DNA from 3 places in the Shewanella sp. 4_MG-2023 genome. Region 1 is predicted to be linked to each of the others. Evidence: predicted binding sites of a transcription regulator. Region 1 holds the regulator's gene; each other region holds the start of a gene.
The links. The regulator sigma-54, encoded in region 1, starts transcription at its own class of promoters, with help from an activator protein. The targets are predictions, from matches to a motif close to GTTGGCACGNNNNTNGNNT.

Region 1 (10,342 bases):
CCTTTATCGTCGGAATATTAGCTTCTTAATAAGTGCACTTGGGGTGGTGCGCTTATCGAATCAAACCTGCCGGAACCGTTATAAAATCAATTCGTTTTGTCTTTACTGGCACTAATGACATCCTTTCATTAGCACCGGCCTTACACTGCCTTTTGGCATTCCTGCGACCTATTATTATTGTTAGTCCCTGTTGCAGGTTTCAATTCAGTGATACTGCAATCATGGGGGGAATGCAGTCACTGAGCTTGAATAAAATTGACAAGCTTGATTGTTTAAAAGCCTTTATAGTCGGAATATTAGCTTCTTAATAAGTGCACTTGGGGTGGTGCGCTTATCGAATCAAACCTGCCGGAACAGTCTTAAAATCCATTCGTTTCGTATTCACGGGCACCAATGACATCCTTTCATTAGCACCGGCCTTACACTGCCTTTTGGCATTCCTGCGACCTATTATTATTGTTAGTCCCTGTTGCAGGTTTTTAGCTTACATAGCTGCTTTATATCAGCTTTTTATGTAATAAAATTGACAAACCTGAGGGTGAACAGCTCTATATTTTACAATAGATTTGTCGCTAATTAATTGCCGATGGGGGCAGCGTTTAATTCAATCAAGTTTGTCGGAACTGTGTTAATCCCCACTAATTGCTATTAATCGATAACAGCTGCTGATTCAGCTGAGATAACTTAAGTTGTAAGTGAGCTATCTCTGACACTAAAGCGCTTTTCTGTTTAGCTTGTGTACGCTTGCGAGTGGTCACGCCCTCGGCATTAGTTTTTGATGTCATCGCGGTTTCTTTATTTTTAACCCATTGGTAAACCGTTTTTGCTGAGATGCAGTATTGCTTAGCAACATCAGAAATTAATCGATTATGTTGCTTCACTTCAGCGATCACTTGCTGCTGAAAGCTCTCGGGATAAAACTTTGTTTGTGCTGACATATTAGCTCCAAGCATTTAAAAGCGATTAACTTCGTCGGCTTAACGATAAGACTATTCTACTTCCCATAGGCTACAGCCTACATGCTTATAAAAGTGGCACTGATTACGACAAAGATTCAAACATGTGTGTAATAATTTCATCATCGACTCCTGCTGATATTCAAATTTATAAGGCTTAAATTTCTCCACTAAATTGGTCAAATTAAAAGCTACCTCTTTAGTGATACGTAACTCAATGGAATACTTGTGCCAATTATGAAATAAATATTTTACCCTTTTATTACAGTGACTTATTTTTTTAAAGTGTTAGCTCTAAAAAGTGAGCGTGAAACATCTTGGTGCAAAAGTACTATTTTGGTGCGAATCGGTTTTAATTGGTAAACAAAAGTAACCATTAAAACTCTATGGTTTTAAGGCACAAAAAAGCGGCAATAAATGCCGCTTTTTATGCTGATGAAAGAGGGGGTTTTACGGCGCTACATTAAGAAAATGGTCGCTAAGCCTAAAAAGGCGAATAAGCCAATCACATCGGTGACTGTGGTTAGTACCATACCGCCAGCCAATGCCGGATCGATATTGAGTTTTTTAAGTATGAGCGGAATACTGGCCCCCGCTAGTCCGGCAACGGTCATGTTAATGAGCATCGCGCCGCCAATGAGACCGCCCAGTGCCATATCACCTTTCCATAGCCACACTGCAAAGAAGACCAGTACCGACCACATGAGGCCATTAAGAAAACCAATGGCTAATTCTTTACCGATAAGCCAACGGGAGTTACTTTGGCCAATATGACCCAAGGCGATACCACGAATAACCAGAGCTAAGGTTTGATTGCCTGCCACACCGCCCATACTAGGGACAATAGTCATTAAAATCGCGATGGTGGCAAATTGCTCTAACGTGCCTTCAAACATATTACTTACTGATGCAGCAAGTAAGGCGGCAAACAAGTTAATGGTAAGCCATAGCGAGCGTCTGAAGGTGCTTTTCATTACGGGGCCAAAGGTATCTTCATCGTCATCCATACCCGCCATCCCCATCATTGAGTGTTCGGCGTCTTCACGAATAACATCGACCACATCATCAATGGTAATACGGCCTAATAATTTTTGCGCTTCATCTACCACTGGGGCCGAAATCCAGTCATGGCGTTCAAATAATTGCGCCACTTCATTATCAGGCATGTCCACAGGGATGCTTTCTAATTCAGGATCCATGATGCTGCGAATGGTTGAATTAGGATCACAAGTGAGTAGATCGGCAAGGCGCACCCCACCAAGCACATGATCGTTGCGATCAACCACATATAAGGTATCTGTGGTATCGGGTAAGTTGCCGCGCTGGCGCAAATAGCGTAATACCACATCAATATTAACGTCAGGACGCAAAGTGACCGTATCAGTATTCATGATACTGCCAGCGGTGTCATCAGGGTATGACAGTGCTTGTTCGACGCGATGGCGGTCTTGACTGCTCATGGATTGCAGTACTTTTTTATAAACAGCATCTGGCAAACTTCTTAAGATGTAAGCCAAGTCATCGGTATCCATCCCTGAGGTGGCTTGGGCTACTTTTTCTGGGGTCATAGCGCTGATGAGTGAATCTTTTAACTCTTCACCGAGTTCTTCTAGGATTTCACCCGCTTGCTCATGATCAATCAGTTGCCATAACACTTGACGAGTTTTCGGCGGTGATGATTCAAGAATTAATGCGACATCGGAGGCGGCCATGTCATGAAGCATATTTCTGACATGAACAAACATACCGCTACCTAATGCTTGTGTAAGCTGATTAAGACGTTGTTCGGTCAGTTCGCTGTCGATGACTTCAATACCCATTGGCTACTCCTGAAAAGACGATGATGAAATGTTAACTTAACTCACCGGAAAGAATGAAGAAATTTCTAATATCTGATGGCTTGATGCGCAATTCATAAATACGCTAATACTGCTTGGTGGTGTGTTGAGTATAGCTAATAAAATAATGGTAAAGGTGAGTCGCTGTGTTTCCTTGGAGATGTTACTGGGCGCAGGCGGTTAGCTTTCTTCGTCAAATTTATCGTTGATTAACTTGCATACGGCCTCAAGGGCTTTTTCTGCATCACGGCCTTGAGCTTCAACAGTAATGATTTTACCAATGCCACTTTCTAACATTAATAACCCCAATACACTGGCAGCACTGGCTTGTTTCTCACCTTGGATAAGGGTGATAGTTGCGTCAAACTCGGTAGCTAAAATTGCCAATTTAGTCGCCGCTCGCGCATGCAAGCCTAGCTTGTTACTGATGGTAATTTGCTTTGAATAGGCCACCGTTTTGGCTGGCGTTGTGGTTAGCTTATTCAATGCCAAGCTCTCTATGGCGGGCGCTGACTTTGTGCTTAGAGTTGTTGAAACGTTTAGCGAGCTGATCGGCAATATAAACCGAACGGTGCTGACCGCCAGTACAACCAATGGCAATGGTCAGGTAACTGCGGTTATTACGCTCTAAATGTGGCATCCAAGTGTCAAAAAGGTTTTCAATTTGCCAGATAAACTTATTCACCAAAGGCTGTCGCTCTAAGAACTCTTGCACGGGCGCATCTAGGCCTGTGTAGGGCCTTAACTCAAGCTCCCAGTGCGGATTCGGTAAAAAGCGCACATCAAACATAAAGTCTGCTTCAGCCGGCATGCCATGCTTAAAGCCAAATGACTCAAAATGTACCACTAATTCTTTATCAAAACTGCCTAGCAAGATTTGCCGAACATGATCGCTCAATTCGTAGATATTAGTTTGCGAGGTGTCGATATAGTGATCAACCATTTTGGCTATGGGTTCGAGTAACCGCCCCTCAAGCTTAATGGCTTCTTGTAACGAAATTTGATTCTTAGACAGTGGGTGTAATCGGCGGGTCTCACTAAAACGCTTCAGTAACACTTTATCGTTGGCGTTTAAAAAGAAACTGGTAATGCTGGTATCGTCAGACAGTAAAGCAATTTGCTCTTTGAGTACTTTGCCTTGCTCTTCGATATTACGCACATCGACGCTAATGGCGACAAGCTCGTTACTATCTTTAAGCTGTTCAAGCAGGCTGCCAATCAGTGGCAGTGGCAGGTTATCAACACAGTAATAACCTAAATCTTCAAGCACTCTCAGTGCGACTGATTTTCCTGAACCTGAACGTCCCGATACGATGACAAGTTTCATGCAGTAATAACCTGATAAAGTTCTGTAGCGTCATGACTCTTTCGAAGTCGTTTAAGTATCAATTTATCACTGAGTTTCTCTGCCATGCTAGATAATGTGCTTAGGTGTTGCTGGCACTGATCTGCAGGTACAAGAAGCGCAAATAAAATATCTACAGGTTGCTTGTCTATGGCATCAAAGGCGATTGGCTCTTCGCATTTGATTAAAATAGCAATGGGTTCTTCGATATTATCTAAGCGCCCATGTGGAATTGCTATGCCATTTCCTATACCTGTACTGCCCATTTTTTCACGCGCTATTAGACTTTCAAAAATAGCCTGTGAAGAAAGGGTTGGGTACTGGGCAGCCATTAAATTGCTGATTAATTCCAGTACCTTTTTCTTACTGCCCGGAGTGGCACAGGTAGTGCACGCCGGCTGCAGGATGGTACGAAGTTCCATCGTTAATGCTTAGTGAGTTTCTCTTTATGTTTAATTACCTGACGGTCTAGCTTATCTATCAGGGCGTCTATTGCCACATACATATCAGCGTTACGCGATACAGCAAACACTTCACCGCCTTTTAGGTGCAGTTTGGCTTCGGCAATCTGTTGTAGCTTTTGAACATCGAGCACAACGTGAACATTATTGATCTGTTCGAAGTGTCGTTCAAGCTTTGAAAATTTTGTTTGCACGTATTCCCGTAAAGATTGAGTTATTTCAATATGGTTTCCAGTCAGGTTAATTTGCATAGGTCATCCTCCAATAACAAAAGTTATAAGCTTTTGCGTTGGTTTGAGGGAGGGATGAGCATTGCCTCTCGATATTTGGCTATCGTACGTCGAGCAACGTTAATCCCTTGTTCAGCCAATAGTGTCGCCATTTTACTATCACTAAGAGGCTTTTTCGGGTTTTCTGCAGCTACGAGCTTTTTAATAAATGCGCGAATTGCTGTAGAAGAGCATTCTCCACCATCATCGGTACTTACATGGCTTGAGAAAAAATATTTTAGTTCAAAAAGTCCACGGGGGGTATGCATGTATTTTTGGGTCGTGACCCGTGAAATGGTCGACTCGTGCATTTCAACCGCTTCAGCAATATCATTGAGCACCATCGGCTTCATGGCTTCTTCACCGAACTCAAAGAAACCTTGCTGAAATTGTACGATACAGTTAGCCACTTTTAGTAAGGTTTCATTACGGCTATCGATGCTTTTGATAAACCATTTGGCTTCTTGTAAATGACCACGAATAAATTGGCTGTCAGCTTGGCTTGAACCGCCTTTGGCCATAGCTGCATATTGCTGATTAACGCCAATTTTAGGCATGTTATCGGGATTTAGCTCGACCACCCAGCGACCATTCTTTTTAAGTACAGTAACATCAGGAATGACGTACTCATCTTTAATGGGGGTAATTTGCAAGCCTGGACGTGGATTGAGCGTTTGAATAAATTCAATGGCTTCACGTAAATCATCTTCTTTAAGCTTGGTTTTACGCATCAGTAACCTAAAGTCACGACCGGCGATTAAATCAAGATGATCTTTAATCAGTAACTTAACATTATCTATGCAAGGAATTTCATTAGGGTATTGGCCTAATTGAATTAATAGACACTCACTTAAATCTCGCGCTGCAATGCCGACGGGATCGAAGTGTTGTACCCGTTTAAGTACAGCTTCAACTTCATCGAGTTCGATATCGTCAGTGCCTAAGGATTGCAAAATGTCTTCAACGCTCTGGGTGAGGTAACCGCGCTCATCAATGGCATCAATAATGGCGGTTGCAATCACCAAGTCATTTTCAGAAAAGGGAGTGAGGTTTTTTTGCCATTCAAGATGCTCATACAAGCCTTCACTGGTTTCGCCTTGAAACGGCATATCATTACCGCTCGATACTGCGCCAGAGCCAGAAGTCGGCGAGGCGGTATACACCTCATCCCATGTGGTATCCATAGGGAGTTCTTCAGGCATAGAATCTTTAGTGAGCGATTCAGTGGTATCAACCGTTGAGGTGTCTTTTTCTATGGTGACTTGGCTATTATCACTAAAATCGGTGTCAGTTTGCAGGGCGTTTTCTTTTACGGGCTCTTTGGCTTTAGTGAATTCGTCTTCAAGCTCTAATAGCGGGTTTGAATCAAGTGCTTGTTGAATTTCTTGCTGTAGCTCCAATGAGGAAAGTTGCAATAAGCGAATCGCTTGTTGCAACTGTGGGGTCATGGTTAAGTGTTGACCCATTTTGAGTTGGAGTGAGGCTTTCATGTACCGCTTGTCCCTAATTGAATTACATCATCGCGACGAACAGTGTGGGCGCTAGTTTATGATCCTAGAAAAATAGACTAGATTAAGGTTTGTTGTTGGCCGCGAATGCCATACTAAAAACTGAATAGTGCTAACTATAGCTTGAATTGTTCACCTAAGTATACCGACCTAACTTGCTGATTGACTAAGATCTCAGCAGGTGTTCCTTCAGCAATCAAGTTTCCGTGACTCACAATATATGCTCGCTCACACACATCAAGTGTTTCACGGACATTATGGTCGGTAATTAGCACCCCTAAACCACGGCTTTTAAGTTGTTGAATAATTTTCTTGATGTCGATTACTGAGATAGGATCTACCCCTGCAAAAGGTTCATCTAATAAAATAAACTTAGGATTTGCCGCTAATGCGCGTGCAATTTCAACTCGGCGACGCTCGCCTCCCGATAACGCCATACCTTGGCTATCACGGATATGAGTTATGTTAAATTCTTCTAATAAATGTTCCAGTTCTTCAATGCGCTGCTCATTTGATAAGCTTTTGCGAGTTTGAAGCACTGCCATTATATTATCGTGTACTGTGAGCTTACGAAAAATACTGGCTTCTTGAGGTAAGTAGCCAATGCCTTTTCGGGCGCGCAAATGCATTGGATCTGCGGTTAAATCATCTTCATCGATCAGAATGCGGCCCTTATCACTTTTGACTAGGCCTACGACCATATAAAAGGTGGTGGTTTTACCCGCGCCATTAGGGCCAAGTAAGCCAACAATTTGGCCGGTTTTTACCGTCAGGCTGACATCTTTTACTACCTGGCGACTTTTATAACTCTTAGCGAGATTTTCAGCGGTTAACGTAATTTGGGTCATTAGTCATTTTGCTCAGCTGCTGGGGCTGACAATGTCGCCTGCGCCTCAGCGTTAAGTGATTCAGTTACTTCGGGTGTTTCAGTTGAGTTCACAGCCTCTACAGCAGATAAATTGTTGTTTTCAATTATAGCTGGTGGCGTGTCATCACCGGGTTTAGCGCTGTCTGGTAAATGTGGTTGCTCATCTTTTTTCTTTTCAGAATCAATCAAGTCTGGGTGACTTTCTGGTTGAAAAATAGTGATAACCCGATCTTCACCAGTACCGGTGCTTTCAGCAATTAACTGCTGCTTTTCAATGTTGTAGCTAATTAGGTTACCAGTAACCTGGCTGCCAGCTTGGTCCAATTTAGCATTACCCGTTAAGGTTAAAATGCTAGTGGCAAGCTCATATTTAATTTCATCGGCACTGGCAGTACCAATACGGCCATCATCTAACTCTTGGGAAAATGTCGCAGGGTTACCTGTGGCAACCATGGTTTTTTGGGTGCCGCTTTCGGTGCCAAATGCGCGTAATTCGTCGGCATTAATGTTAATCGACCCTTGAGTCACATTAACTGGGCCATAGAAGATGACCTGATTGTTTTTTATGTCAGCTTTTTGGCTCACAGCTGCGACTTTAAGCTCTTGCTGTAAATCGCCTTCTTTTGCATAGGCGCTGGCAATACTGACTACACTGAGTAGTGAGGCAATCAAAAGTTTACTTTGCTTCATACGTTCCTTCTACTTGACTTAAAAGTTCAAGTTCTTGAGCATTTAAATCAGCATACAGGCCTAAACCTTGTATATTAAAATCTGACCCAGTAACAAAAATTTGTCTATCTGAGGTCAAAATCATGGTGTTCATATCGAGTGCCAACATGGTGGTTGTCAAAGATTGTAATGGCTCGTCGATGTTTATTGCATCAATAATAACATTATTTTCTAAAACTACTTTGCCTGTTTCATTATTCAGCTTGCCTAAATCTGCGCTTAATTGCCATTCGGCTTCACCATTTTCAGGATAAATAAGGTAGACAGGCTCAGTAAACATGGTTTCATTACTTTGCTGAAAGTGCTCCATGTATTTCGCTGAGACTCGGCTTTGCACTAAACCTTGCTCATTAAATTCAGTGGTGCGTAAGTCATTGGCGATAAAATCAGGGCGAGCAGGGGCAGGCAATTTACTTGCCTCCATCTGACTACGTTTAACTTGTACTTGCCAATAAAGGACTAAGGCTGCGCCAAAAAATCCGATAATAGCGAAGGTCACTCGGCTCATATACTCATTCCGTGGGCATTTTCAAACTTATCTTGGCTAAGTAATAGCAAATCGGTGAGTTCACGTAATGCGCCATTTCCGCCGTTAATGGTGGTGGTCATATGGCAATGTTGTTTAACATAAGGATGGCCATCAGCCACACAAACTGCAAGGCCAACCTGTTTCATCACAGGTAAGTCAACCATGTCATCACCAATATAGGCGACTTCATCTGGGCTAACGCCATAGGTATCTAACAGGCTTTGGTAAGGCACTAGTTTATCATCAACACCTTGATAAATATGAGTGACACCTAAAGCGGTCATTCTATTTTCCACAATGGCAGATTTACGCCCGGTTATCACAGCAACATGAATATTACTGGTTAAAATAGAGCGAATGCCATAACCATCACGGGTATGAAATGCTTTTAACTCTTCCCCTGCATTACTTAAATAAATACGGCCATCGGAAAATACCCCATCGACATCGCAAATAAGCAGCTTAATTTTTTTGGCTTTTTGCCAAACATCATCAGAGATTGGGCCGTAAAAACCTTGGTGCAGTGTTTCGTGTAATGACATGTTAAATGACTCCAGCTTTAACCATATCGAGCATGTTAAGTGCGCCGACTGGGCGTTGGTTCTCGTCTACGACAATTAAACCGTTAATACTTTTTTCTTCCATAATCTGTAATGCTTGCGCGGCTAAAATACCTGGGCTGATGGTAATGCAGTTGGTTGTCATTACATCGGCAATAGCGGTAGTACGCAGGTTCACTTCAGCATCGATGACGCGGCGTAAATCACCGTCAGTAAAGATCCCGACTAGCTTGTCTGCATTATCGATCACTGCAGTCATACCTAAACCTTTATTTGAGATCTCATATAGGGTTTCAGTAATGCAGAGCTCACTTTTCACCTGTGGAATATCAGCGCCTTTGTGCATTACATCGCTGACTTTAAGTAATAGTTTACGACCTAAAGATCCACCAGGGTGGGATAGGGCGAAATCATCACGGGTAAAGCCTTTCGCTTGCAATAATGCTACGGCCAAGGCGTCACCCATCACCAAGGTTGCGGTAGTGCTTGATGTTGGTGCTAGCCCTAATGGGCAGGCCTCTTCAGGCACTTCAATACATAAATGCAGTTTAGATAGCTTGGCCATATTGGATTCTGGTTTACCCGTAATCGCGATTACCGGGACCCCCATGCGCTGTATAACGGGCATTAAGGTGAGAATTTCACTGGCTTCACCAGAATTTGATATGGCTAAAATAATATCATTTTTTGCCAGAGCGCCTAAGTCGCCATGGCTTGCTTCGCCAGGGTGAACAAAAAATGCAGGCGTGCCTGTGCTGGCGAGTGTGGCAGAAATCTTATTGCCAATGTGGCCAGATTTGCCCATGCCCATGACAATGACTTTGCCTTTACATTCTAAAATGAGTTCACAGGCTTGGCCAAACTCGTCTGAGTCTACATATTGATAAAGGTTATCTAATGCTGCCTTTTCAATATCAATGACTTGACGACCCCATTGGCGCAATTGTGTTTGTTCTGTCATATGTATCTCTCTATTGTCCAAAGCGATTTCGGGTTACGCTTTGGTGAGTCACACATCTTTATGCCCCATTATTGTGATTGAAATAAGACAACTTGGTACGCAATAAAGACGATTAATAAAAGGGCTCCATGCCAGCGAGTAAGCTGCTTTTTAGCGCCACTCGATAATACCAGTACTGCTAATGCGGTGCTGGTTGCTAGTACCATGTAAAAATCTCGACCGCTTGCATTTATGTCGATTTCACCTGGGGCAATCAGCCCTGGAATGGCCAGCACTGCTAAAATATTAAAAATGTTTGAGCCAACAATATTACCAATC
Region 2 (10,342 bases), on a different contig from region 1:
TTTAAGCTACAATCGTTAAGGCATAGCCTTATCTCATAAAGCATTTTATGGAAATTAAACCAGTTAACGAAACAAAGTGAACCAGATGAAAGATGTAGAAATATACTCACCAAACCAAGCAAATGAACCATTAGTATCTGAGGCACAAGACGCGATTTTTGAGCCATTAGCGTGCCCCGTTTGCCAGCAGGTTAATCAATGCGCGGTTAGTGCGGGTAAACCGATTGAAGACTGCTGGTGTTTAAGCGCTTCAGCTAAAGCTGTGATCAGTGACAAGCTGCGCACAGAGTTAAAGGGCAAAGCCTGCGTCTGTCAAAGCTGCTATCAAAAACTGTCCCAGTGAAGGCCTTAATGACTGCTTATTCAGGGTGTTTAGGCTAGGTTGTAATGGTTCAATAAGATTTAAGCGCTAATTTAGTTAGCGCTTTTTTTATAATTAAATTAATTTAATTGGCTGATAAAAAACTGTTATTTGCTGATTTGTTCGGTTTGAATCGTACCGATGTTTCCAATTTAGTGCCAATGAAGGTAATCTGAAATTCACGCACTGATGTATTAGTAGTGTGAACGCAGTAACCGTAAAAATAACGTTTAGTGATAACGATTAATAATAACTATAAATATTTAACTCATTATGAGGTTTTCAATGGAAGGATTAACGGCATTTATTAATGCAGTAAACAGCATCGTTTGGGGCGTACCCATGTTGGTGATGATTTTAGGAGTGGGATTATTTTTATCTATCGGATTAAAATTAATGCCAATCCTAAAATTAGGCACTGGTTTTAAACTGCTGTGGTCGGGTCGAGCAACCGACAGTGATAGCACTGATAAAGGTGAAATTAGTCCTTTTAATGCGCTAATGACATCGCTCTCAGCCACCATAGGAACAGGTAATATTGCTGGTGTGGCTACCGCTATTTTTATTGGTGGGCCAGGGGCATTATTTTGGATGTGGTGCACCGCATTAGTGGGTATGGCGACCAAATTTGCCGAAGCGGTATTGGCAGTTAAGTATCGTGAAAAAGACAGTAATGGCAATCACGTCGGTGGACCGATGTATTACATTAAAAATGGCTTAGGCAGCAAATGGGCCTGGTTAGGGACAGCGTTTGCGATACTGGGCTCTATTGCCGGTTTTGGGATCGGTAATACCGTGCAAACTAACTCAGTGGCAGATGCCATGAGTGCTAACTTTGGCGTGCCGAGCTGGGTTACTGGTTTAGTCTTAATGGTACTCGTCGGTGCAGTACTCATGGGCGGTATTAAACGTATTGCAGAAGTTGCTGGTAAACTCGTGCCGTTAATGACCCTGTTTTATATTGCCGCGGGTTTAGCTGTTTTAGTGGTATATGCAGACCAAATTCCTGCAGCATTTGAATTAATTATTCACAGTGCGTTTAACCCAGTTGCTGCTCAAGGCGGTTTTGCTGGCGCAGCTGTTTGGGCTGCGATTCGTTTTGGTGTCGCCCGTGGTGTGTTCTCCAATGAAGCGGGCTTAGGTAGTGCGCCCATTGCTCACGCTGCAGCGCAAACCAATGATCCGGTAAAGCAAGGCTTAGTGGCCATGCTAGGTACATTCATTGATACCATCATTGTGTGCTCTATTACTGGTTTAGCGATTATTGTTTCCGGTGCTTGGACATCAGGCGAGAACGGCGCCGCATTAACTTCATATGCATTTTCACATGCACTGCCCATGGGTAATTATATTGTGGCGGTAGCACTTGCTGTGTTTGCCTTCACGACTATTCTAGGGTGGAGTTTTTATAGTGAGAAGTGTGTTCAATACTTGCTTGGCGATAAAGCGGTAAAACCATTTCGTTTAATATGGACCCTTGTGGTACCCATAGGCGCCGTGAGTTCATTAGAGTTTATTTGGCTGTTGGCTGACACGCTTAATGCAATGATGGCCATTCCTAACTTAATTGCGCTAGTCCTATTAAGTCCTGTGGTCTTTGGTTTAACCCGAGAGTATTTTGCCAAGCAAAAAGCTAAGGCATTAGAGAGCTAATAACGCTGTTGATGAATGATGAAGGCATACACGGGGAGTGTATGCCTTTACTGAGAAGGAATATTATCGATGAAACTTTCAAACCAGATACTTCCATTGAGTTTTTTGCTTATGGCTTCATTAATCGTCGGTGGCTGTAATGGCATCTCTATAAGAACCAATGCTGATGAATATATTACTTACCAAGCTAAAGCTTCAACGGTTGAAATCTATCAGCCCAGTGAATTGTATAACCATGACAATGAACCGCTAGGTGAGGTGGTGACGACGTATTGCGCTAACAACCCTGAAGCAATAGAGGTTGGTGTCCCCAGTATCAGCATGCTGAAAAAAGAATTAAAAGTGCAAACCCAACAAAGGGGCGGTAATGCACTCATTATCACAGACTGCGGCAAAATGATTTACCCAGCCTGTTCAATTTATTTAGAGTGCAATGGTCTTGCATACTTATTAAAGTCTTAATCTTAAAGTGAAGCTTTAAGCTTATAAAAACTATTGGCCTGATGAGCCCAGACAAGGAACTGGGTTAAAAGAAGTCATCTTCCCCTAAGCTTTTTCGCAATTCAGCTTGTTCTAGATAATCATCTAAGCGGCGTTTAACCTGCCTTTTACGTTCAATAATTTCAGCGGAGCGTTGATTTTTTGGTGAAACCATTGCCTCGATTTCAGTATCATTTGGGATAGTCTCAGTAATATTAGCCATCACTTTATCCTCACATGGGTGGTACTCGTAAAGCATAATTAATGGCTTTACATAAACGGTAATCACAGCCTGAACGGCTTGAAACCGTGAGCACAATATTGCTACTTTATTGCTGAGCAATAATTTGCTAGGCAGCAGAAAAATAACCTCATAATTTGAATGTAGCAGCTAATAAAAAAAATGCGCACTTCTGTGGTGAGGATTTTGAGGCTCAGAGCAATAAAAAACGCCACCCTAAGGTGACGTTTTTTGATTTTTTAATAATTTAGATTAAATAGCTAACATCATTTAATACTTTTGATGGTTATAGATCGAAGCTATATGAGTAACCAAGAACAATTTTAGCATCATCATCTTCTAAATCAGTATCTGTTGCCATGAACGAGATAGTACCGAAATCAGTATCAGTGCTTAGTGATACGTTGTACTCAGAATAGCTATCAGTGCCGTACCAGCTAGTGATTACATCACCGTTTGAGTAACCATAATGGAAACCCAGTGACACTTTTTCAGTTAATGGGAAAGTCAGGTTAGCTTGAGCATACATCATATCTTTTGAATCTAATGGGCTTTCAGCAATATCATCACCGCCATTGACTGTGTAAGAGTATGCGACATCTAACCATTTCCACGCGAGACCAACTGTTACTTCACCAAAATCAACACTGCCCGGTGAATCTGGGTAAGCGTAATAAAGGTAGTTAATGTCGTAGCTTAAGTCTTCTGTAATGTCACCACCGAAACCGGCATACACATCAAGCTCATAAGAGGTGCCGTCACCAAAATCTACATTTGATGCCCAACCACCGACATAGAAACCTGACTCATGGCCATAATCAATGCCCCCCTGAACCGCAGCACCACTAGTTTGTGACACACCACGCCAAATATAGTCTGACGTCGCGCCAATATTACCCGTGACTTCAGCTAAAGCTGTAGTGCTTAAAAGTAAACCTGTTGATAGCGCAATAGCTTGATACAGAGATTTTTTCATTTTCATTCCCTCAAAGTTTTATTATTCAATTAGCATCTTGCATAAAGTCGGGTCGACGCTAAATGTTGTTTTATCTGAGGTACGTGTTGCTAATGATGTGCCATGTTTATAAAGTTAAATTAATCAATAGCTTAAAAATTACTGCACATTTATGTTGCATTTATGTTGCCACCTAATGATGCGTAGTTGCACTTTAATTGTGCAGTTTAAGTGTTGTTTTTACTTATTTATGCAAAAAAAAGACATAAAAAAACCTCCAAAAAAGGAGGTTTTATCGTTTTAGCGGTTTTTAGTTAACACTATTTTTTAGCGTTTTACCTGCTTTAAACTTAGGTACTGTTGCTTCAGCAATTTGGATCTCTTGGCCGGTTTGTGGGTTACGACCTGTACGTGCAGCACGAACTGATGTTTCGAAAGAACCAAAACCTACGATAGAAATCTTGTCGCCGTTTTTCATGGCTTCAGTTACCGCTTCTTCAAAAGACTTTAGTGCACGACCCGCTTCAGCTTTTGTTAACTCAGCATTTTCTGCAATTTTTGCAATTAATTCACTTTTGTTCATGTTGTATTCTCTGCTTTCCATAGATGTATTTATTTAGAACTAGATTAACATGCCATAAGCCATAAGGCTTTGAAAGCATTTTATCTGATAAATGTGCTGCTATATTGCAAATAAGTAACTTTTTAGTGATCTAGTTAGCTTAAACTCGGCTGAGTGAATTAACTGCTTCTGCCGTTTTTATCAAGTTTATTGATTTGTTGCTGCTCATTTTGAACTTTGGCCTACAAAAATTTGTTAGCTATCAATCTTCTAACAGTTGATACAGGAGTTGCTTCACTAACTTAGGTTCAAAGGGTTTATCACATAGCGCATTAACACCTGCGCTTGATACGTTGCTTAGGTGGGTATCGTTAGCTTCTGATGACACCATCAAAATCGGCACATGAGACTGCTGGCTTTGGTGGCGTATATATTGGGTCAATGCCAGTCCATCAACACTTGGCATATTGTAATCGGTGATTACTAAATCAAACATTTGCTGTTGCATTAATTCGATAGCTTCAGCGCCATCAGTTGCCTCGCTTATCATCCGAATACCTAAATTAGTAATAGTTCGTTTGATAATGTTTCGCGCCATGCGGCTATCATCAACCACTAAAGTGCGAATATCCTGAACATCAAAATGGCTTAGGTCCAGTTCGTCATTACTGATTAAATCAATAGTGGAATTCAGTGCTGTGGCCAAATGATCGGCATCGAAAGGCTTAGGTAAAATCGCGACGGCTCCAGATTGCCTAAATATTTCCAGTTGCTCACGGCGACATTCACTGGATACCAACATAAATTGAATATCTTGATAGTCAGAGTTTTGTTTAATAAAACTGAGTAGTTCAGTCGCTTCACCGTCAGTAAAGTGTAAAGCGCTGACAATGAGATCTGGCGTGTGTCGAACAATAATCTCTTTAGCTTGAGCAAGATTAGCGGCGGTTTGTATGCTATGTACGCCTTCTTGTTGCAGGCGTGAAATAATTATTTTTCTCTGAACATCAGATGGTTCAACTAACAAAATGGATAATTCACTGGGCGATAAATGGCTCATTATATAGCTTCTTATTATTCGATCTGAGTTTTATGGGCGCATGTTAACTTATGCTAAGGGATGAATATAGTCAGCAGGGCGCCTTTGTTAACTTTTGGGCTTCAAATAAATCGCTGTTTCTTTACAAAATGCCACCCAGTATTGAAACACCAGCAGTGAAAATAGTACCGCAGCAATGGCAGGAATAGGGATATTAAAGCCATTGAACACCACTTTTACATCTTCAGGAGTGATTTGATAGGCGATAATAGCAGTGGTAGACAGTGCTAATATCGCTAAGGTTTGAATGGCTAAATATACCTTTAAGGCAATGCTGGCCCAGTGTGTTCGCATTAATAAGCCAACCAACACAGGGATAACGCCGATACTGAATAAATCTATACTTTGAATGCTATAAGAGCGCCAAAGGGCCACAATAGACAGTAACACGTACAATGCAATTAATAGGGTTAATCTTAACGGTGGTTTATTCATAGTATTATTATCATTATTGGAACTATGTGAGTGGTCATGTGGTGTAGAATAGCGTGAGTAGAGATAGTTTGTGAAAACGTTTTTTAAGAAATTAGGATAAGTAATGACTGAGGCGGAATTTTGGTCTTTGGTGACCCGTAGCCATCCTGAGCAATCAGAGCAAGCGTGCCATGATCAATTAGTGGAAAAATTGTCGGCGCTCGATGATGCTGACTTAGCGGCTTTTGATAAGATATTTGGCCAACAAATGCGCCGCAGTTACCGCTGGGATACTTGGGGCGCAGCTTACATTGTTACTGGCTGTGATTCAGATTATGGCTTTGTGGAGTTTCGAGGGTTTATTTTATCCTTAGGTGAGACCTGGTATAACAAGATTATTGCTAACCCCGACTGTTTGGGCGAGCTTGAGTTATGGCCAACAAAAGATGACTATGCTTATCCCTTTATTGAAGATTATGATTTGATTGCCGGAAAAATCTATGAAGACCGCTGCGGTGAAGAGCTGCCTTTTGTACCCTCTGGTCAGCATACTCCTCAAGGTAAAAAGTTCAGTACCAAGAAAAAAGATCTCCGTAAAAACTATCCTTTATTAAGCCAGCGTTTTCCATTTTAAATATCGCTGAAAGTTAATTAAGCATCCACAAAAAATGCAGCTTTATAGCTGCATTTTTAGTGTAATTGAGATGTAAGCCTGTCAATCGGCAGACTTAGCTACTGCAAGTTTCTGATTGAGTATCAAACTCTAAACCGTATTTAGTGCAGGCTTGAGTCATAAACTTGTGTGCAGCGGTTTGTAACTGCTGATCAAGGTTTTTCTCTAATTCAGCATTAAACTCTTGCTCAGCGACTTGTATATGCTGGTTCATTAATTGCTGGTGTTGTTTTATCGCTTCGGCGCCTTTTGAATCGATATCAAATTGATGGGCAAAGCTTGAAGATGACACCAGCATGGCGATAAAAACTGTCGCTGCGAGAGCGATAGGCTTAATCATCTTATTGCTGGTAGTTGTGCCGATTGCTGTATTGGTTTCGATGTTATTCATATTAACTCCAGTATTGATACGTTAATTGCTATTAGCGCTGAATCCTTGAGCGATATATATGTCCAAATTTTATTCGTTGGTCAGTCTTTCGCGATATTCACCTTGATATTGTTAAGGGAAATAAGGCGCTAGTACTTGTTGAGAGACACATTAACCTATTTTTACTGAATGATTACTGAACAGTTAGTTTGTTATTTGAGCAGATTTTGGGTTGGTCGGTATTAATCTCTATCAAATGTTGTTTCAGCAAGTATTGCTAGAGTAGGTTAAGCTTATATTCAGGTAACTGCTTGTATAATCCGACAAGTATAGAATTGTTGATTTTTTAAACACTAGGTTCATAGCTAGGGGAAAATGATGAAAATGAAATATTTACTATTAGCAGGTGCATTGGTATGTAATGTTGCTGCAGCTAAGGACGAAGTCGTGGTCAACCCAGTGACTGAAGACGGTGTGGTTAAAATTCAATGGCAAGAACCTAAAAAGTACCGAGATTTAAAAACGGCCAATGAAGTGAAATCTCGTTTTCAGCAGCGCTTTTTCGACACTATGACTAAAAATATCAACAAAGAAGCTGAAAAGATTTTAAAACCAGAGCAGAAACTTGAGATGGTGGTTTCTGATGTGGATTTAGCCGGTGATCTGCGGCCAACATTTGGCGCGACCTCCGCTAGTGAACTGCGGATTGTAAAAGACTTATACCCACCACGTATGACCTTTAGCTACAGCATCACTGAAGGTGAGCAAGTGATTATGGCCGGTGATGAAAAGTTAGTTGATATGAACTTTATGTATGGCACCCATTCAACCCGTAATCAAAAGCCGTTTGAGTATGAGACTAAAATGCTTGAAGATTGGTTAAAGAAAACCGTAGCACCTAAGTTATAAATATCTATGATTCAGTAGTTTATGTTATATTTAAAATCTAAAGCGGCTTATTGATAAGCCGCTTTTTTGTGCCTAAACATCACTAAGTGCTGGTGTCAGCTATTTGGTGTTCTGTTTGAATAAGTGCAAGGTTTGCAGCAAAGCACCGAGCTTTTTCACATAAGCCTCTAAGGTTTCAGGCGGAATATGTCTGAGTTCTTGGATCTCATCTAACTCGTCAGCTAATTCTTGTACATAAGGCAAGAAGCGGTTACTACTTTGGCTAAAGCCTTGTTCTTCGGTAAAAATTGCTACAAACTTACCGTGGCCGACTTGGTGTAATTCATCGAGTCTTTTATCGGCATCAATGGCTTGACGGTATCCTGTTTGCAGGCTTTCTTTTATTTGCTGGATAACTTTGGTATACGGCATGATAGCCTCATTCAACATCTTCAAATTAAGCTAAATTATAAGGGTCTGCTATGGGACTAACAAGTCTAATGGATTTTAAATTAACGTTTGCTGCAACAAAGCGTTGCTCTGCTTATTTGAGTTTGTTAATCGTCGCTATTTTAAGCTGTGGTTTAGCGACTGCAGCTGAAACCGACACGCCGCCTTTTTATAAAGTCACTTATCAAGGTAAACAGGCATTCATATTAGGCTCAATTCATGTGGGCAAAGCTGATTTTTACCCGATGGCACCGGTTATTGAGCAGGCTTTTTCTCAGGCTGATGCATTGGTAATTGAAGCGGATGTGACTAAAGCCGATACTCAACAACTATTAGGTCAATATGGCCTAGCAACTCCAGCAAGCAGCGTCGATTTAGGGCAGGCTTATCCAGCTTTTTGTAAACTCAATTTAGCGGTTTGTCAGGGATTATCGCCTTTAGCGCCATGGCTTCAGGCTGCGCAAGTAGCATTAGTGCGTTTCAGTCAGTTAGGGTTTAGCGCTGAAGAAGGGGTGGATGTGACTTTTGTAGCTAAAAATCAAGGGCGCACTTTGTTAGAGCTTGAAAGTGTGGCCTACCAGTTTGAGTTGATTTCATCTTTTAGTCAGCAAACGCAACGGCAAATGTTAGATGAAGCGGTTGAGACAAGTGATGAAGAAATGCTGGAAATGGTGGCCGCTTGGCGCGGTGGAGATAAACAAAAACTTGCCGATATCATGGAGCATCAAAGCGATGATGTAGCCAAAGAATTAGTTGAAAAACTGCTGTGGCAGCGGAATCAGCAAATGAGTCAGCGCACCATAGCGCTATTAAACGAAGGCAATTATCAGCAGCTGTTTATCATTGTCGGTGCAGGCCACTTGGTGGGCCGCCAATCGATGCCGATGATATTAAAGCAAACAGGGGCTGAGGTAACAGATTGTTGGCATGCCCAGTGTTTATAAACGCCAGTGAGTAAACTTTGGGGCTGTGCGGTATTTTTACACTGTAGTATAATGCGCGCATTAAAGCATTTGTGAGTAGTGTGAAACGGAGAAATACCGTTATTTTGCACAGTAATTTCACCGTATAAAAAGGTAAGCCACTTGAGTAACGATTACTCTATAGCATTAACGTCAATGCCGTCGTTGTTGTCTTTATACCGCAAAATATTATTATCGCGTAAGCCTGGTTGGGATCAGCAACCTTTACCAAAGATCCATGTACAGACGGATGGCATTAGATTATCAGATAAGAAAATTCGTCAATATGCTGAGGTATGTCAGTTTGATTATGATGGCAAAGTGTTACCGCCAACATTTTTGTACGTGCTTGCATTTAGATTACATGCCACCATTTTTACCCATAAAGCGATTACCTTTCCTTTATTGGGGATGATCCATCTTAAAAATAGCATTAGCTTGTATCGGCCTATTAACGCTGATGAGGTTTTTAAGGTTGAGTGCAACCTTATTACTAGCCAAACCACGGATGCAGGACTTGAATTTGAACTAGAATCTAAAGTCTATGTTGGTGATGAACTCGTGTGGCAAGCCTTATCAACTTACCTATACCGTATTGAGTCTAAAGGCCGCAGAGCAAGACCACCGCGAGCTTCTGATATGGTGTGGGAAGACGTCAATACCTGGTCATTAGCTGAAAATTTAGGCCGTCAGTATGCCAAAGCCTCAGGTGATTATAACCTGATCCACCTGCACCCAATGGTGTCTAAGCGTTTTGGTTTTGATCGTGTTTTAGCCCATGGAATGTGGTCTAAAGCCCGTTCACTTGCTGGGTTGATGCAATTTATTGGTGATAGACCATTTAAGGTGGACGTAGAGTTTAAGTTGCCAGTATTTATGCCTTCGGATGTCACCTTTGCTTTTGAAAGCATAGAAAATGGTAAGCGTTTTGAAATGCGTGATATTAAAGGCCGCAGACCACATCTAATGGGTACCATGTCGTACTTAGATTGATACCCTAGCGTTATCGGTAAATGCATAACAAAAAAGCCCGCAGCAAGAAATTGCAGCGGGCTTTTTAGTATTTTAAGGCTATTAGATTAACTTGTCACAGCTTAGTCTGCCGCCTTTTCATGATAAATATGCACATCTCGTTGTGGGAATGGAATACTGACGCCTTGGGCATCAAACTGCATTTTCACTTCACGAGTAATATCCCAATAGACTTCCCAGTAATCCACTGGATTTGCCCAAG
Region 3 (10,342 bases), on a different contig from region 1:
TCAGGGTCATCATGGATGGCTGGTAATGTCACCGCAGCAGACTTTATGTTCTCTACTGGTGGCACTGATATTTTAAACCAAACTAAGCAGTTTATTGATGTGCTTAATGACCCTAGTTTAGCCCCAGGCGACCCCGCATTTGGTGATGCTGCTGATGACATGATGCAAGCATTAGATGACTCATTAGCCGGAGTCAGTGGCGCTATTACTGACATTGGTGGCAAGCAAAACGCGATAGCGTTAATGCAAACCTCTCACAACGAGCGGATTTTATTCAATGAAGAAGTCATTGGTGAGACCGAAGGCTTAGATTATGCCCAAGCCACCGCTGAATTTAATTTGAAGTTGACCACACTCCAAGTAACCCAACAATCATTTGTACAGGTAAGTCAGTTATCATTGTTCAACCACATCTAAATTAGCTAGAAGACACAATGCTTAAAGGAATTTCGGAAAGCCTCAACGTACTGCAGCGCAACCAAACGGTCGCGCCTGCACCTACTGCTGTGTCTGATAGTCAACCGGCTAGGACTGCACCTAGCCCTTCAATATCGAGTCACCGTTTAGCCAGTTACCAAAAGTGGGCTAAAGTGACTCAAGGTCAACATGCGATTTCGGCTAACCAAGTGGCAGAGCAAGGCTTAATTAAAGTGTCGCAATTACTGAAAAAGCTGCAACAACCATTACAAAAGTCTAGCAGTCAAACCGGCTTAAATGAATCCCAAAGTGAGAGTGCTAAGCAAATTCAACAGCAATTAATCGCCGTTGATATTAGCTACCAACAGCAACCCTTAGTGGATCATCAGTTCAACCTGATTAATGCTAATCGCCCAGCTGCGAAACATTACTTTCAGCTAAAATCAGTGGATTTGCTTGGGGTTAAAACCCGAGATGAACGTATCACAGTACAATATGGCGACCAGCACGCACGGGCACATTTACCTGCCCATCAAAATAGTTTGTATCTTGCTAAGCAATTAACCACCGCCTTTAAAGACATCGGCATTGCTGTCCAAGCGCCTGCGCGCGATTCGGCCATGCTAAGCACTAACCACCAGAACTGGCAGCAAATTCAATCTGGCTTACTCATGTCAGGCCAAGGACAGCGCTTACCCGCAGGCGATGCGAGAACCGTTAAAGTGGTCGAAATACTCTCATGGCAAGACCCCAAAGAGTGGCGCTTTAACACCCCACAAGACATTAAACAAACCACCGCTAAAGTGGCTAAAACCCAGCAAAAAGTCAACCAACAAATTGGTGAGCTGCGCTCCAGTCAGCTCAATATTCAGCAGCAACTTAAACGCGCCCATCAGCATCAGCTGCAACAAGGCTCTGTTGAGCACAGCATGGCCAAATTAAACCAATTAATGCAGCCAACGCCATTTTATTCACAAGTTACTTCACTGATGGCGCAAGCCAATGTCAGTCGCGACCATGTGTCTTCAATATTAAAGGACTAATCCTTTAGGTCTCACTGCTTTTAAGTGGCTTAATGATTCATTAATCAAGCCACTCACATCAAATAAATAGCCTTAGGTTAACTATCGGCTCATACATTATCATAGTTCAGACTCTTTACTCATTGAATAATATTTGTTTATAAATCATCAACTCAAGGCACTGATTTTATTAGGTAATAAAAAAAGTAATGTGATATTTTTCAAGTTTGATTCAGTTTCGATTTATAGGGTCGTTTTAATTATTTAGAGCAACAACACAACCTGAAACTTTTAAGGAATGAATCATGTTATCTGTACATACCAATAACGCTTCAAACATCGCGCAAAACTCTATCTCTAATAACAACAACTTAATGACTAACGCGATGGAGCGTTTATCGACAGGTCTGCGTATCAACAGCGCATCTGATGATGCTGCGGGTCTGCAAATTGCTACTCGTTTAAACGCTAACGTAACCGGTATGGAGCAAGCGAGCCGTAACGTTAACGATGCAAGCTCTATGCTACAAACTGCTGATGGGGCACTTGAAGAGCTAACTAACATCGCCATGCGTCAAAAAGAACTGGTTACTCAAGGTTCAAACGGTGTTAACTCATCAAGTGATTTAGCTGCAATTGCGGACGAATACAATCAATTGAATGCTGAAACGGCACGTATTCTCGACGACACTGAATACTCAGGACAGTCATTATTTACTGCTTTAGAAACTGGTGTTAAATTCCAAATCGGCGCTGGCGCTGGTGAAGAATTAACAGTATCACTTAATGCTATTACCAGCTTAGCTGATATCGCTACTGGTGGTACTTTCGGCTCAGCACAAATCCGTGCTGTCGATGACTTTATTGATGCTGTCGGTGCTGAGCGCTCAACTTTAGGTGCTAACATTAACCGCTTAAGCCACACTTCAGCTAACCTTGCTAACGTGACTGAAAACACCAAAGAAGCAGCAGGTCGTATTATGGATGCCGATTTCGCAGTTGAATCAGCCAACATGACTAAAAACCAGTTATTAGTACAAGCAGGTACTACAGTACTGTCTAACGCTAACCAAAACACTGGTTTAGTAATGGGTCTGCTATAATAACCTTAGAGTAAACCTAAGATTATTATAATAAAAGTGCCAACAGTGATACTGTTGGCTTTTTTATTACTTGATTAAGTCAATAAATCCATTTTGGTATTAATCGCTTGCAATAGCGCCACTAAATCATACTGGATATAGTCGGCCATGCCGCACCAGTCTCTTCTTTCATGGGCTTCGGTTATCCGTAACAGGGCATTAGTAAGCAATGCTAACAGGCTAGTTTGCACCTGAGCTTGTAATTCACTTTGTTTAATCACTTCACCCAGTTCTAGAAATCGCTCATTGGCATAATTCTTAATTTCCATTAAGCCTTCCATTTCACGGCCAATCCGCAAATCATTACCGATGTTGATTAATTGTTCGATTAAAGCGTCTTCAGCTAACATCTCCATTTATATGCACTCCTTAAATTGACTACCGGAAATTTTTGCGCCTTTTAAACTTGCTTGAAAATAGCGCACGTTAGGCGTTTGATGGATGTAATATTCTAAGCTACGCAAATACCCTCGAAAATTAAGATCTGTCCCAACTCTCTCACCGAAACCATTAATGACCCAGTGCTTTTTCTCAGTTTTAGCACTAGGCCCCAGTGCACCATCTTCCCAGTGGGCATGGGTTTTATTATCGGGATAACAAAAATCGGCGCCGAATAAGGTGATCTTTTTAGCCCCCAATTTAACCGCAAGATCCACTGCAGGATGAATAACACTGCCATTGGTATATAAACGCATTTTGTTGTGCTGCTGGCAAAGATCGTCAAACAAAGGCAGTTGCGAATAAGCCATATATTGTGGCCCCGGCCAGTTTGCCAGTAAATCGGTGGTTACGGTAGGAAGGCTGACAAGAATGGTTTTTTTATCAATATGCTCAGGAAAATGTCCCATGCTAATTAATGCATCCATACTAACCACAATATCAGGTATTACCCCATTGTGAGCCAAGGCCATATAGGCGGTATCTACCGCTATCAGCAGTGGTTTATTGTGTTTTAATGCTTGTTGCTTTTTTAGGAAATCGTAGCTGTCTTCTAATGTTGGCCCTGCACCAATAACAAACACTTTTTTAGCTTTATGGGTTTTGAGTAATAATGCCGCATCATCCATTTGCTCAATAAAGGTCGCATTGTCGTTAAAACGCTGCAGGGTTTCTGGCAATTTTTTATCATGATATTGATTATTGTACGCGCGAACATTGTCAGACACGAGGACATCTCTTATTGCAGCATGCGCATCATCAACCAACTCTAAATCAGGGGTAATGGCAATCCGCGGCCTCTTCAAACCGATAGAATTATCAGCAAATATCAGTGATACTCTCTTATCCATCAGCCATTGGCTTTGATCGGTATAAGTGATTAGCATCGCAAATAAGGCATAATTTAACGGATGCACATCTATTTGTTCGACATCTGTGAGTAACAGTACTGTCGGTACGTCCCCCATACCGAGGCCATAAACCGCCACCTTTTTTTGCGAAGAGAGTTGATAATGCTCAATCAACAATTTGGCTTCACCGACTCTGTCATAACAGCTGCTAAGCTGAATACCATTGACCCGAATGGTTTGTTCAGTTGCACTCACTAGATTTGTTTCTAAATGCGCAAATGATTGTTTGGATATAACCGCGGCGATGGCAGGCCAACGCTTGTTAATGACCTGCATGTTTTTCGCAAATAATTCTGACATCTACCTTACCTTTGTGCTTAGTGCTCATTACTCGTACTGGGGTTAACGCATGCTATTGCGCTATCGCGGCTTATAGCCATTGAACTCCTGTAGGGCGACCATAAACGGTTTTTGCTGAAATTTTCGAGAACGTTTACGCCGATTTAAATCATTGCAAATGCTTCAGTCACCCCCTTTTAGAGTCGCCTTCAATGTTTAACTACAGCTCACTAGCAAGAGTAACTGTCGTAGCGAGCTTGCATTGCGGAAAAGTGCGTTCCATACCGCTCAAGGAGCCGGAACCTACCCTTCCGCAAAATATAAACAACACTTTATTAAACAACATCTTAATTGTTGGCACAAAGATTGCCATTCATAAAGATAGACTATAGGAGTTGCCATGATTTCAGGTATGAGTGCCGCATCATTTGCTGAGCAATTAGTGTCTGCAGACCGAATGGGAAAAGATGCCCTGTTCAAAACCAATTTAGATAACAGCAATTCACAAATTGATGCTTATAAAATTCTTGAAACCACCTTAAGTAAGATGACCACTAACCTGGACAAATTAAATGGTGATGGTTTTGACGGTAAAGATTCTGAGATCAGTGATGGTAGTGCCGTTATTACCGTGGATAATGATGCGCCTACAGGGGTGTACGACCTCCATGTTAAGCAGCTAGCCCAAGCCCATCAAATCAGTCAGAGCTATGCTAGCGAAGATGAACTGTTGCCGACCACGGGTATTTTCAGCCTTGATGTCGATGGCGAAAGCATTGAAATTGATATGGCCGATCTTAACGCCAGTGGTAGAGCCACCGTAGCCGACCTGCGTGATGCGATTAACAAACACCCTGATAACCCTGGCGTGCAAGCTTCACTGGTGAGAACCGGTGGCAATGTTGAGCTGATGCTGACATCCACAGAAACAGGCAAAGACTTTGAAATAGATGCACAAATGGATGGCGCAGCTTGGGGCACTGAACGCGTGTCAGCCCAAGATGCTCAGTTCACCCTCAATGGCATCGACATTAGCAGTAATTCAAACTATCTCGAAAATGTCATCGATGGCGTCAACATCGAACTTAAAAAAGCGCACGCCGTGGGTGAAAGTGCCACCATTACTATTGCCTCTGACACCGAAGGTGCTGAAGGCGCGGTAAACGACTTTGTTGACTCTTTTAATGATTTGATGACCAAACTGAATGAGCTTACCCGCTCGATGGGCAGCTCGGTTTTAGACGATATCAATAAAGACAAAGACGATGATAAGGATGACGATGATGACGATGATGACGATGATGACGATAAAGACTCATCGGTCGGCGAAGATCAGATTGGTATTTTAAAAGGCGATTCAAGCCTAAGAATGCTCCAAGGCAACATTCGCAATGCTGTTTTTAAAACCGCGCCAAATGGCATGCGTTTATCTGATATTGGTATTGAAATGGGCCGTGATGGTCAACTTTCAATTGATGACGAAAAGCTGTCTCAAGCCATCTTAAGCGACCCTGACAGCGTGAAAGAGATGTTCACTGGTGATGGCAGCATCGTTGACACCATTAACACCAGCATAGACCCATTTACTAAATCAAATGGCTACATCGATTTAAAACAAAAAAACCTCGACTCAAAAGTAGAAGGCATTGAAGACAGTATGTCACGTCATGACAACTTGATGTCACAGCGTTACCAAATCTACCTCGGTCAATTCACTGCCATGGAAAATACTATTAGCAAGCTCAGCTCTGCCAGTACTCTTTTTTACTAGGAATTAAATATTAAATGTTGAACGAATACGATCCTTTTAACGCATACAAGCAAACGACCCTTGATGCCCGCGTTGCAGCGGCAAACCCACATGAAATGGTGCGTATGCTGCTGGACGGACTGCTAGAAGAAGTACAAAGAAGCAGTGGTTTTATGGAGCGCCGTAGTTTTGAGGACAAGGGCAAAAGTATCAATAAATGCCTCAACATTATTCATGGTTTAGATTCAATGTTAGACCTTGAAAATGGCGGTGAAGTCGCCACCACACTTAACCGTTTATATGACTATTGCAGCCGTCAATTGGTGACTGCCAGCGTTGAAAACAGCATTGAAGCACTTACTCCCGTTATTAAGGTAATTACAGATGTCAGAGCCGGTTGGGCCAACCTCAACTAATCAATGGCACCAATTTGAAGTGGCATTGCTGAAATATGCACAGCTTAAAGATTGGCAAAAAGTTGAAAAAGTGAATGAGTTAATGATGTTGGCGCTAAGTGCTCAAGGGAAACCTAAAACACAGCAGCAACTACTTGCACGTCGTTCTCTAGCAAAAGTGCATCAAAAGGTCATCGGCATCGCAACCGCTGAAAAACAAGCCATTGCCACTGAAATGAAACAGTTTCACGCGCAACAAGATGGCCTTGCTGCATACGAGTTAACCAATATCAGCGGAAACGTTTATGATAAATAATATGGCGAGTTTTGCAGCTGGGAACAGCTCAATATATCACTCAGCAAACAATCCGCAGCAAAATAACGCCGACACTCAAGGTGATGAACTTGGGATTATAGGTTTTGTGATGCCGACGGTTGAAGCAAGACCCGAAAGTGCCAATACTAGTGCGCCCTTAAACCAAGGAGTACAGTCTTTTAGTGGCACATTTTTGGCTTCTGACTTACCTGCAAATGTACTGACTGAGTTAAAGCAACATCCGCAGCTAAAAGGAATGTTAACCCAAGATAGCAGTGGTCAATTACAGTTCCAATTACCTGCAGATGCAGATACTGCGTCTAAAGCGGTTAACTCAGATGCACAAGCGTTATTGGCGTTAATTCAGCAGTTTGCTGAAAAAGCGACGACTCAAGCCGGTGACTCGGTCAATAATACAAATGCCCAAATTGGCGCTTCAATATCAACAACGGCTGTGCCCATTGCGCCGCTATCAATGCAACAGTCAACGCCAATATCAACACAAAAGTCATCGACACCATTATCAAGCTCGCCAATGTTACAACAAGCGTCGGCACCTGCATCACACTCTCCGATGTTGCAGCAAGCGTACAGCCCTGCAATAGAGCCACCAATATCAGCAACCAGCTTTGCTGCTATTCAGCCTGTTACTACCGAGGCGGCTAACAGCGATATTGATAGTATTAATCAAGTCATTCAGCAGTTAACTGCCACCACCCAAAAAAGCCAAAATCCGGTGAGCCAATGGGGCCCTGTATCGGTCACCCAATCAGCCCCTTTATTGCATCAAGCAAATGAAATGATGTCGCCTTTACGGGACCAGTTACGTTTTCAAATTGATCAGCAAATTAAGCACGCTGAGCTGCGCTTAGACCCACCAGAGCTTGGCAAGGTTGAACTTAACATTCGACTAGATGGAGACCGTTTACATGTACAAATGCACGCTGCAAACCCTGCAGTAAGAGATGCATTACTGATGGGCTTAGACCGTCTGCGAATGGAGTTAGAAATGGATCATGGTGGTCAGGTGGATATTGATATGGGCCAGCAGCAATCTGAGCAACATGCTCAACAGCCGCTACCACTGACCAACGCTGAATCAGCTATTGAACATCAAGCAAGTGAGCAACAACAAACGGCTCATCGCACGCAACAAGATCAAGTTGACTTGCTCGCCTAACCAAGGAATACAAGATGGCTATTGGAAAAAGTAAAATAATTAAAATTAGTATATTCGCAACTCTATTTTGTGGTTGGTCTGCGGGTATGTTTTGGGTTGGTTGGAAGTCACCAGAATTGATTGGAAGCCCTTTCAGCGAGTACGAACCTGCGCCAAAAGTGGCCAGTTATTACCCGCTGGAAAAGTTTGTATTTTCTATTTCTGGCAAAGAAACCAACCATTATTTGTTATTGGAGATGGCGCTTAAAAGTACTTCTGAAGATGCTAAAGAAACACTCACAAGTGCTGACCCACTGATTAAAAATACCCTTATGAAAATGTTTTCTCAAAAAGACTTCGAGCAACTTAGCGCCAGTAATCAGCTTGATATTTTACAAACTGAGGCTCAGGTATTACTCGCGACAGTACTTAACGAGAATAACTTCACCATCGAACTTGATGACGTACTGTTCACTAAAATGGTTATTCAATAAAGAGAAATTGTCATATGCAATCAGGTCAACTCGCTTATCAAGCCACTTTTGATGATCAAAGTGTCAATCGTTTAACCGAAGCGCAAGTTATGCAGCAATATTTGCCATTAGTGAAGAAATCGGTATCACACCTTAGAACTCACTGTGGTGCTGCACTGGCGATCGAGGACATGGAGCAAATAGGGTTAATGGCATTGCTGGAGTCTTCAAGGCGCTACCCTGGTGAATATGACAATGGTTTTCTCTCTTTTGCAGGACAACGCATCCGCGGCGCGATTCTCGATGAATTGCGCCGTCAGGATTGGCGTCCACGTCCTGTAAGACAACAAGCACATCAACTCAATGATGCGGTTCGTAAGTTGATTCGAGAGCTTGGTCGTGAACCCACTGATACGGAAGTTGCTGAAAGTTTAGGTTTATCCAAAGACCAATATCGAGATCGCTTATTTGCAACACAATCAGAATCAATGAAAAGTTTGGATGAACTCCTCGAAGATGGTGCTAATTTCAAAGACAAAAGTTGTTTTATTGAGCAAATAACCAATAAAGACACCTTATTCAAAGCAATTTCGAAATTAAACAAAAGAGAACAAGTAATTCTGTCGCTTTATTATCAGCATGAACTTAATTTAAAAGAGATCGCTGCAACCCTAGGATTAACTGAAACGCGCATTTGTCAGCTGCATAAGCAGGCTGTGGTGAGCCTTCAGCAAATCTATCAACAGTGGGAGCGATAAAACCAGGCAGGAAATATGAGCAAGTTAGTAGGTATATCAATCATTCTTTTCTCAGTATTTGGTGGATATATTTGGGCAGGAGGCATCCTAGCTGCTTTATGGCAACCTGCTGAGCTTTTGATCATTTTTGGCGCAGGATTCGGCGCTATTATTATCGCTTGTCCAAAAGCAGTTTTAATGGACATGATTGAGCAAATTAAAGAAGTTTTTACCAAAGAATCTGAAGACCCCGAGTTATACCCGCAGTTATTTGGCTTAATGAATATGCTGATGACTCAAATTCAATCACAAGGCTTAAAAGTCCTTGATGAGCATATCGATAAACCCAACGAAAGCTCACTCTTCCTGATGTATCCAGCAGTACTTGATCACCCCAAGGTAATGCAATTTTTAATCGATAACTTGCGTATGCAGTCAATGGGTAAGATTGCTCCCCACGATTTAGAACATATCCTCGATGAAGAAATCGAGCGTATTGAAGAAGACAGCTTACGCCCCTCTCATGCAATTGGAAAAACGGCAGAAGCCATGCCTGGTTTCGGTATTCTCGCTGCAGTGTTGGGTATTATCGTTACCATGTCACACATTGACGGTCCTATCACCATGATTGGGGTAAAAGTGGCCGCTGCCTTGGTGGGAACCTTTATTGGTATTTTCGCCTGTTACTGCTTTTTTGACCCATTAGCAAAGTCACTTGAACACCTTGTGGAGAGAAAGAGCGCCCAACTTCGTTGCGTTGCCGCAGGATTAGTTTCCTTTGCCAAAGGCAAGCCACCGATGTTGGCACTTGATGCAGGCCGCAAACAAATTCAATCAGAAAACCGCCCTTCATTTATCGAGCTTGAACGCTGGATTGAGGAGCAACGCGGCTAATGGCTATTCATCAAGAACAAATAATTATCAACCGTAAGAAACGCAAAAAAAAGCATGCGGCCCATGGCGGTGCTTGGAAAGTCGCCTTTGCTGATTTTACCTTAGCCATGATGGCGTTATTTATGGTGTTGTGGATCATGCAGGTTGCCGATCAAAAAGAGCGCACCCTAATTGTGCAGTACCTTAAAGGCGATATGAATTCATCGGGTCCACTCAACCCGTTTGATTTAAGTCACCCATCTTCAATTATTGATCTTGATGGCAGCTTATCTATTGAAACATCTGTAATGCCTATTGCTGGCCAAGGTAAAAACACACTCTCAGTCAATAAGCGCCATGCGCTTGGTGAGCAGGACTCAGCAGCAGGCACAGGTAATAAACTCAATTCATTGTTACCAGGTGAATTTGA

Region 2: a site for sigma-54 is predicted at 3,798-3,816, ahead of Q4546_RS13435 (TorF family putative porin). Genes of this name have one in related genera too.
Region 3: a site for sigma-54 is predicted at 4,563-4,581, ahead of fliD (flagellar filament capping protein FliD). Genes of this name have one in related genera too.

What each region holds. Positions count from the first base shown of each region.
Region 1 is NZ_JAUORL010000027.1:71-10,412, forward strand. It holds gene Q4546_RS14380 (transposase) at 639-938, opposite strand; gene mgtE (magnesium transporter) at 1,415-2,776, opposite strand; gene Q4546_RS14390 (HPr family phosphocarrier protein) at 2,975-3,247, opposite strand; gene rapZ (RNase adapter RapZ) at 3,273-4,121, opposite strand; gene ptsN (PTS IIA-like nitrogen regulatory protein PtsN) at 4,118-4,561, opposite strand; gene hpf (ribosome hibernation promoting factor) at 4,564-4,851, opposite strand; gene Q4546_RS14410 (RNA polymerase factor sigma-54) at 4,875-6,359, opposite strand; gene lptB (LPS export ABC transporter ATP-binding protein) at 6,494-7,225, opposite strand; gene lptA (lipopolysaccharide transport periplasmic protein LptA) at 7,225-7,935, opposite strand; gene lptC (LPS export ABC transporter periplasmic protein LptC) at 7,922-8,482, opposite strand; gene kdsC (3-deoxy-manno-octulosonate-8-phosphatase KdsC) at 8,479-9,045, opposite strand; gene Q4546_RS14435 (KpsF/GutQ family sugar-phosphate isomerase) at 9,047-10,024, opposite strand; gene Q4546_RS14440 (calcium/sodium antiporter) at 10,093-10,342, opposite strand, start outside.
Region 2 is NZ_JAUORL010000023.1:50,584-60,925, reverse strand. It holds gene Q4546_RS13455 (cysteine-rich CWC family protein) at 86-343, shown strand; gene Q4546_RS13450 (sodium:alanine symporter family protein) at 647-2,014, shown strand; gene Q4546_RS13445 (hypothetical protein) at 2,084-2,476, shown strand; gene Q4546_RS13440 (PA3496 family putative envelope integrity protein) at 2,541-2,717, opposite strand; gene Q4546_RS13435 (TorF family putative porin) at 3,022-3,711, opposite strand; gene Q4546_RS13430 (HU family DNA-binding protein) at 4,001-4,273, opposite strand; gene Q4546_RS13425 (response regulator) at 4,515-5,312, opposite strand; gene Q4546_RS13420 (hypothetical protein) at 5,400-5,786, opposite strand; gene Q4546_RS13415 (DUF4240 domain-containing protein) at 5,890-6,399, shown strand; gene Q4546_RS13410 (hypothetical protein) at 6,494-6,829, opposite strand; gene Q4546_RS13405 (DUF3016 domain-containing protein) at 7,187-7,717, shown strand; gene Q4546_RS13400 (prephenate dehydrogenase) at 7,817-8,128, opposite strand; gene Q4546_RS13395 (TraB/GumN family protein) at 8,179-9,090, shown strand; gene Q4546_RS13390 (MaoC/PaaZ C-terminal domain-containing protein) at 9,232-10,101, shown strand; gene Q4546_RS13385 (mechanosensitive ion channel family protein) at 10,203-10,342, opposite strand, start outside.
Region 3 is NZ_JAUORL010000025.1:10,388-20,729, forward strand. It holds gene flgL (flagellar hook-associated protein FlgL) at 1-417, shown strand, start outside; gene Q4546_RS13865 (hypothetical protein) at 435-1,460, shown strand; gene Q4546_RS13870 (flagellin) at 1,745-2,542, shown strand; gene Q4546_RS13875 (hypothetical protein) at 2,617-2,937, opposite strand; gene Q4546_RS13880 (motility associated factor glycosyltransferase family protein) at 2,938-4,230, opposite strand; gene fliD (flagellar filament capping protein FliD) at 4,610-5,980, shown strand; gene fliS (flagellar export chaperone FliS) at 5,995-6,375, shown strand; gene Q4546_RS13895 (hypothetical protein) at 6,344-6,670, shown strand; gene Q4546_RS13900 (flagellar hook-length control protein FliK) at 6,660-7,850, shown strand; gene fliL (flagellar basal body-associated protein FliL) at 7,865-8,323, shown strand; gene Q4546_RS13910 (RNA polymerase sigma factor FliA) at 8,338-9,060, shown strand; gene motA (flagellar motor stator protein MotA) at 9,076-9,933, shown strand; gene Q4546_RS13920 (flagellar motor protein MotB) at 9,933-10,342, shown strand, end outside.